One region of the Sandaracinobacteroides sp. A072 genome, then DNA from elsewhere that is predicted to be linked to it. Evidence: predicted binding sites of a transcription regulator. Region 1 holds the regulator's gene; the other holds the start of a gene.
What was found. Region 1 encodes LexA, which represses DNA repair genes until DNA is damaged. Its sites were predicted from a motif close to GTTCCNCNCTTGTTCT; they were not measured.
Positions count from the first base shown of each region.

Region 2: uvrA (excinuclease ABC subunit UvrA) is a predicted target of LexA. The motif match lies at 1,436-1,451, and genes of this name have one in related genera.

Region 1 is NZ_JBQXGU010000001.1:369,482-372,894, reverse strand. It holds gene moaC (cyclic pyranopterin monophosphate synthase MoaC) at 1-407, shown strand, start outside; gene ACUJ46_RS01780 (molybdopterin molybdotransferase MoeA) at 397-1,611, shown strand; gene lexA (transcriptional repressor LexA) at 1,712-2,395, shown strand; gene otsA (alpha,alpha-trehalose-phosphate synthase (UDP-forming)) at 2,475-3,413, opposite strand, start outside.
Region 2 is NZ_JBQXGU010000005.1:102,111-105,523, forward strand. It holds gene ACUJ46_RS12250 (acetate/propionate family kinase) at 1-1,102, shown strand, start outside; gene uvrA (excinuclease ABC subunit UvrA) at 1,458-3,413, shown strand, end outside.

The DNA of each region.
Region 1 (3,413 bases):
CCGCCACCGCCCGCGTCGCCATTGCCGAGGGCCGCATCAGCCTGTCGGCGCAAGCGCTCGACGCCATTGTCAGCGGCGCGACGAAGAAGGGGGATGTGCTGGCCGTCGCCCGTGTGGCGGGCATCATGGCCGCCAAGAAGACGTCGGACATCATCCCGCTGTGCCACCCCTTGCCGCTCAGTTCGGTGACGGTTCAGCTCGAACCGGGCGAAGACCATGTCCGTGTCGTAGCCGAAGCGCGGACCACGGGGCAGACAGGCGTGGAGATGGAGGCGCTGACGGCGGCCTCTGTCGCCCTGCTCACCATCTATGACATGGCGAAGGCGCTCGACCGGGCAATGGTGATCGAGGGCGTCCGCCTGCTGGAAAAACGCGGCGGCAAATCCGGCGACTGGCGTGCCGGCTGACCATCTGATCGAGGCCGACACCGCTCTGGCGCGGCTGCTGGCGCTGGCCCGGCCGACCGCGACCGAGGATGTCGCCATCGCGGAGGCCGGCGGGCGACGCCTTGCCGCCGATGTCACGGCGCGGCTCACCCAGCCGCCTGCCGATCTCAGCGCCATGGATGGCTATGCCCTGCGATTCGAGGATCTGCCCGGCCCGCTGCGGATCGTGGGTGAATCCGCCGCCGGCCATCCCTGGCACGGCGTGCTGCAACCGGGCGAGGCCGTGCGCATCTTCACCGGCGCCCATGTGCCGGCAGGCGCCGACACGGTCGCGGTGCAGGAAGATGCAGAGCGGGTCGCCGACAGTGTCGCCTTTCCGCGGGAAGGCCCGCCGGGGCCGGGCGCCCATATCCGGCGCCGGGGCATCGATTTTGCCGAGGATGCGCCGCTGGCAAGGCGGGGCGACCGCATCGGCCCGGCCCGCCTTGGCCTGCTGGCGGCAGCCGGCCTGCCCACACTGCCCGTCCATCGCCGCCCGCATGTGATGCTGCTGTCCACAGGCGACGAGCTTGTCGCCCCCGGAACGCTGCCGGGGCCGGGGCAGATCGTCGGCTCCAACGGCCTGATGCTGGCGGCCCTGCTGCGCGCCGCAGGGGCGGACGTGACAGACCTGGGGCTGGTTCCCGACAGCCGCGCGGCGCTGGCCGACGCCATCCGCGCCTCGGCTGGCGCCGACATTCTCGTCACCATCGGCGGCGCCTCTGTCGGCGATCATGATCTGGTGAAGCCGGTGCTGGAGGCGCTCGGCGCCCGGATCGATTTCTGGAAGATCGCGATCCGCCCCGGCAAGCCGCTGATGGCGGGAACGCTCGGGGACATGCCGGTGATGGGCCTGCCGGGCAATCCGGTTTCGGCCTATGTCTGCGCCCGCATCTTCCTGTTGCCGCTGCTGCGCCACATGGCGGGCGACCCGTCGCCGGAAGAGCAGCCGCGCATGGCCCGGCTGGAAACCGGCGTTGCCGAGAACGGCCTGCGCCGGGACTATATGCGCGCCATCGTAACGCAGCGCGATGACGGCCTGACCGTCCGCCCCGCAGGCGCGCAGGACAGTTCGCTCCTGTCCGTGCTCGCGCGCGCGAACGCGCTTCTCATCCGCCCCGCGCGTGCGGAGGCGGCCCCGGCCGGCACAAGCGTTCCCGTAATGCTTCTCGAAACGCCCGACTGAGACGCCCTGTTGCCCATGGGCGGAGGCCATGCCACGCCAGCGCTTGACTTGTTTCGAATGGTTCCCCTAATGTTCCACCCATGTTCCGGTGGAGGACCTGATGCTGACAGCAAAGCAACATGAACTTCTTCAGTTCATCCAGTCGCGGCTGGCCGAAACCGGCGTCTCCCCCTCCTTCGAGGAAATGAAGGAAGCGCTCGACCTGAAGTCGAAGTCGGGCGTCCACCGGCTGATCCGCGCCCTGGAAGAGCGGCAGTTCCTGCGCCGCCTGCCCAACCGGGCCCGCGCGCTCGAAGTGCTCCGCATGCCGGGCGATGCCCTGCCCGGCGACAGGCGCGGCGGCGTGACCGACATCGCCTCGGCCCGGGCACGGCGCGCCGCGCGCCAGCCTGCGGCAAGCGCCCCTGCCCTCAGCGTGCCGCTTGTCGGCCGCATCGCGGCCGGCCTGCCGATCGAGGCTGTCGAGGATCACGAACAGCTCGCCGTGCCGACCGCCCTTCTCGGGCCGGGCGAACATTATGCCCTCCAGGTCACGGGCGATTCCATGATCGAGGCAGGCATCTTCGATGGCGACTTCGCCCTCATCCGCCGCTGCGAGGATGCGCAGGATGGCGACATCGTCGTCGCCCTCATCGACAATAATGAGGCAACGCTCAAATATTTTCACCGGGACAAGGGCATGATCCGGCTCGACCCGGCCAACGCCGCCCATGATCCGCAAGTCTATCTGCCCTCGCGCGTGCGCATCCAGGGCCGGCTCGCGGGGCTTCTGCGCCGCTACTGAGCGCAGCCTTCGGGCGCGACGGGGGCGTGCACGACGGGGGCGGGCGCACGGCAGGCCCCGCTGCTCCCGTGCAAGACCGTCAGCGCTGAGGAACCGCCTTCAGTGCCGCCACGAAGGATTCGCGCCAGCTGGTCACATCATCGCGCATCACGCCATCCAGAAGGGCCGAATTGCGCCGTACCCGCTCAGCCCGTTCCATCGCCATCGCCTGCCGCAGCGCATCGGCGATCTCCTCGGAACTATAGGGGTTCACCAGCAGGGCGTCCTTCATCTGCCGGGCAGCGCCGGCAAAGCGGGACAGGATGAGCACGCCCGGATCCTTCGGATCCTGCGCGGCCACATATTCCTTCGCCACCAGGTTCATGCCGTCGCGCATGGGTGTCACCAGCCCGATGCGGGCACTGCGGTAGATGCCGGCAAGGTCGCGCCGCGAATAGCCGCGGTTCACATAGCGGAGCGGCACCCAGTCCACATCGGCATGGGCACCGTTGATACGGCCCGAAAGCTGATCGAGTTTTTCCCGGATTTCCCGGTAGGTGCCGATGGTGTTCCGCGAGGGGGGCGCGATCTGCAGCAGGAACACCCGGTTCAGCAGGTCGGGGTTGTCGGCGAGAAAGCGCTCATAGCCGGTGAAACGCTCTTCGAGGCCCTTGGAATAATCCAGCCTGTCCACACCGATGATCATGTGGCGCCCGGCAATGCTTGCCCGCATGCGTCGCGCCATCGCCCGCGCCTCATTGCTGCGCGCCGCCTTCTGGAAGGCCTCGGCATCGATCCCGATCGGGAAGGCTGCGGCCTTCACGCACTGGCCATAGGCATGGGCAGTCCCGTCCGGCTCCACCCGGCCGCCGGCCTCGCGCAGGCAATAGTCGGTGAAGGCGGACATCCATTCTTCCGTCTGGAAACCGATGAGGTCATAGGCGAACATGGATTCCACCAGCGCCTCATGATGCGGCAAGGTCGCCAGCAGGCGCACCGGTGGCCATGGCGTGTGCAGGAAAAAACCGATCCGGTTCCT
Region 2 (3,413 bases), on a different contig from region 1:
CCATGCCGGCGGCGGCAAGCTGGAAGGGATCGGCACGGCCCCCCGCCTCACCGCCTTCGCGGCCGATGGCAGCCCGCTGGTCGATCGCCACTGGCCCGGCGGCAATGGCGAAAGCCATGAATCCCTCCTCGCCCACCTGCTCGACTGGGTGAAGGGCCAGCTTCCCGGCCGCACGCTGGCGGCCGTCGGGCACCGCATCGTCCATGGCGGACGCCATTTTCACCGGCCCCGGCGGGTGGATGACACGCTCGTCGCCGCGCTCGAACAGCTCGTCCCGCTGGCGCCGCTGCACCAGCCGCACAATCTCTCCGCGCTGGCTGCCCTGCGCCGCCTGCTGCCGGGCGTGCCGCATGTCGCCTGCTTCGACACCGCCTTCCACCACGACATGCCCGAAACCATGGCGCGCCTGCCGCTGCCCCGCCGTTACGCCGAAAAGGGCATGCGCCGCTACGGCTTCCACGGGCTTTCCTATGAACATGTCGCCCACAGCCTCGCCACGACAGACCCGGCGCTGGCATCCGGCCGCGTCATCGCCGCCCACCTCGGCAACGGCGCCAGCCTGTGCGCCATGCGCGCGGGCAAGAGCATCGATACCAGCATGGGCTTCACCGCCCTTGAAGGGCTGATGATGGGCACCCGCACCGGCAGCATCGACCCGGGCGTCATCCTCCACCTCATCCGCCACGAAGGCCTCGCCCCGGAAGAGGTGGAACAGCTTCTCTACCGCCAGTCCGGCCTGCTCGGCGTCTCGGGCGTCTCCAGCGACATGCGCGCCCTCCACGCCTGCACCGACCCGCATGCGGAAGAGGCCATCGCCCTCTTCGCCTGGCGCGCCGCGCGCGAGGCGGGCGGCCTGATGGTTGCGCTCGGCGGGCTGGACGGAATCGTCTTCACCGCCGGCATCGGCGAAAATGATCCCGACATGCGCGCCCGCATCGCCGCCCATCTCGCCTTCACCGGCCTCCGCCTCTGCGCGCACGCCAACGCCCGCAACGCCGCCATCATCAGCACGCCCGAAAGCCGCGTCATCGCCCGCGTCATCCCGGCCGACGAGGAACTGATGATCGCCCGCCACAGCCTCGCCGTCGTCCGCAAGGGCTGAATCGGGCAAAAACCCCATTGCTTCAGTGCATTTGTCGAATCCATCCAAGACAGGCCGCGCCCAGCCCGACTAGTGCGGCGCCAATGGCCGTTCGGCTCGGCCTTTACGGATCGGCCGGCGCCGGATGGCCAGGCCGGTCCACCCGCACGGGCCTGTCCTGCGGATCGTCACGAAGGCGGGGCCGGCGCGGCAGGGGGCCGCGCCGCCCGCCCCTTTCCGGCAAGCCTGCCGGAATCCGCCTGCAACAATGCGTCGCCCCGTCCAGTCCGGCCCTTGCCTTTGGCCCGGCGCCGCGCCACCTGCCGCACATGTCCCGCCCCTTTCCGCCGGCCGGGAACAGAGGTAGAACGGCCAAATGTCTCTCACCCACATCTCGGTCCGCGGCGCGCGCGAACATAATCTGAAGTCGGTCGATATCGACCTCCCGCGCGACAGGCTCATCGTCATCACCGGCCTGTCCGGCTCCGGCAAATCCTCGCTCGCCTTCGACACCATCTATGCCGAGGGCCAGCGCCGCTATGTCGAGAGCCTGTCTGCCTATGCCCGCCAGTTCCTCGAACTGATGCAGAAGCCAGATGTCGATCATATCGAGGGCCTTTCGCCCGCCATCAGCATCGAGCAGAAGACAACCAGCCGAAACCCGCGCTCGACTGTCGGCACCGTCACCGAAATCTATGATTACATGCGCCTTCTGTGGGCGCGCGTCGGCGTTCCCTACAGCCCCGCGACCGGCCTGCCCATTTCGGCGCAGACGGTCAGCCAGATGGTGGACCGCGTGCTGGGCCTGCCCGAAGGCACGCGCCTGCTTCTGCTCGCGCCGGTCGTGCGCGGGCGCAAGGGCGAATACCGCCGCGAAATCGCCGAATGGAAAAAGGCCGGCTTCCAGCGCCTTCGCATCGACGGCGATATCCACGACATCGAGGACGCGCCCGCGCTCGACAAGAAGCTGAAGCATGACATCGACGTGGTGGTCGACCGCCTCGTCGTCCGCCCCGACATTGCCGGCCGCCTTGCCGAAAGCTTCGAAACCGCCCTGCGCCTGGCCGATGGAATCGCCACGGTCGATCTGGTCGACAGCGGCGAGACCATCACCTTCTCGGAAAAATTCGCCTGCCCCGTCTCCGGCTTCACCCTGCCGGAAATCGAGCCGCGCATCTTCTCCTTCAACGCGCCGCAGGGCGCCTGCCCCAGCTGCAACGGCCTTGGCGAACGGCTGTTCTTCGCGTCCGATCTGGTCGTCCCCAACGAGGGGCTGTCGGTGAAGGAGGGCGCCGTCGTCCCCTGGGCGAAATCCTCGCCCCCCAGCCCCTATTACATGCAGGTTCTCTCCTCCGTCATCCGCGCCTTCGGCGGCACGCTCGACACGCCCTGGGCCAGCCTCCCGGTCGAAACGCGCGATGCCATCCTCCACGGCACCGATGGCAAGCCCATCGCGCTGGTCTTTGAAGATGGCCGCAAGCGCTACGAGGTGCAGAAGCCGTTCGACGGCGTCCTGGCGAACCTCGAAAAACGCTTCCGCGACACCGAATCCGCCTGGATGCGCGAGGAACTGGGCCGCTACCAGGCCTCCGCCCCGTGCGAGGCCTGCGGCGGCGCCCGCCTGCGCCCGGAATCGCTCAGCGTGAAGATCAGCAGCGAAAGCATCGCCGAAAGCACCCGCCGCTCCGTGGCCGAGGCCGCCGAATGGTTCGGCAACCTGTCCCACCGCCTCACCCCCAAGCAGAACGAGATCGCCGCCCGCATCCTCAAGGAAATCAACGAGCGCCTCGGCTTCCTCGTCAATGTAGGCCTTGGCTATCTCTCGCTCGACCGCACCTCGGGCACGCTTTCGGGCGGCGAAAGCCAGCGCATCCGCCTTGCCTCCCAGATCGGCTCCGGCCTGTCGGGCGTCCTCTATGTGCTCGACGAACCCTCCATCGGCCTCCACCAGCGGGATAATGACCGCCTGCTCGAAACGCTGAAACGCCTGCGCGATCTCGGCAACACCGTGCTGGTGGTCGAGCATGACGAGGACGCCATCCGCACCGCCGATCATGTGGTCGACATGGGGCCGGGCGCCGGCCGCCACGGCGGCGAGGTGGTGGCCGAAGGCACGCTGGCCGACATTCTCGAAAACCCGCGCAGCCTCACGGGTGATTATCTCTCGGGCCGCCGCGCCGTGCCGCTGCCCGCCAGCCGCCGCCCCGGCAACGGCCTGCACCTGCTGCTGAAGGGCGCGCGCGCCAACAACCTGCGCGATGTCACCGCCCGCATTCCACTCGGCACCTTCACCTGCGTCACCGGCGTATCCGGCAGCGGCAAGTCCAGCCTC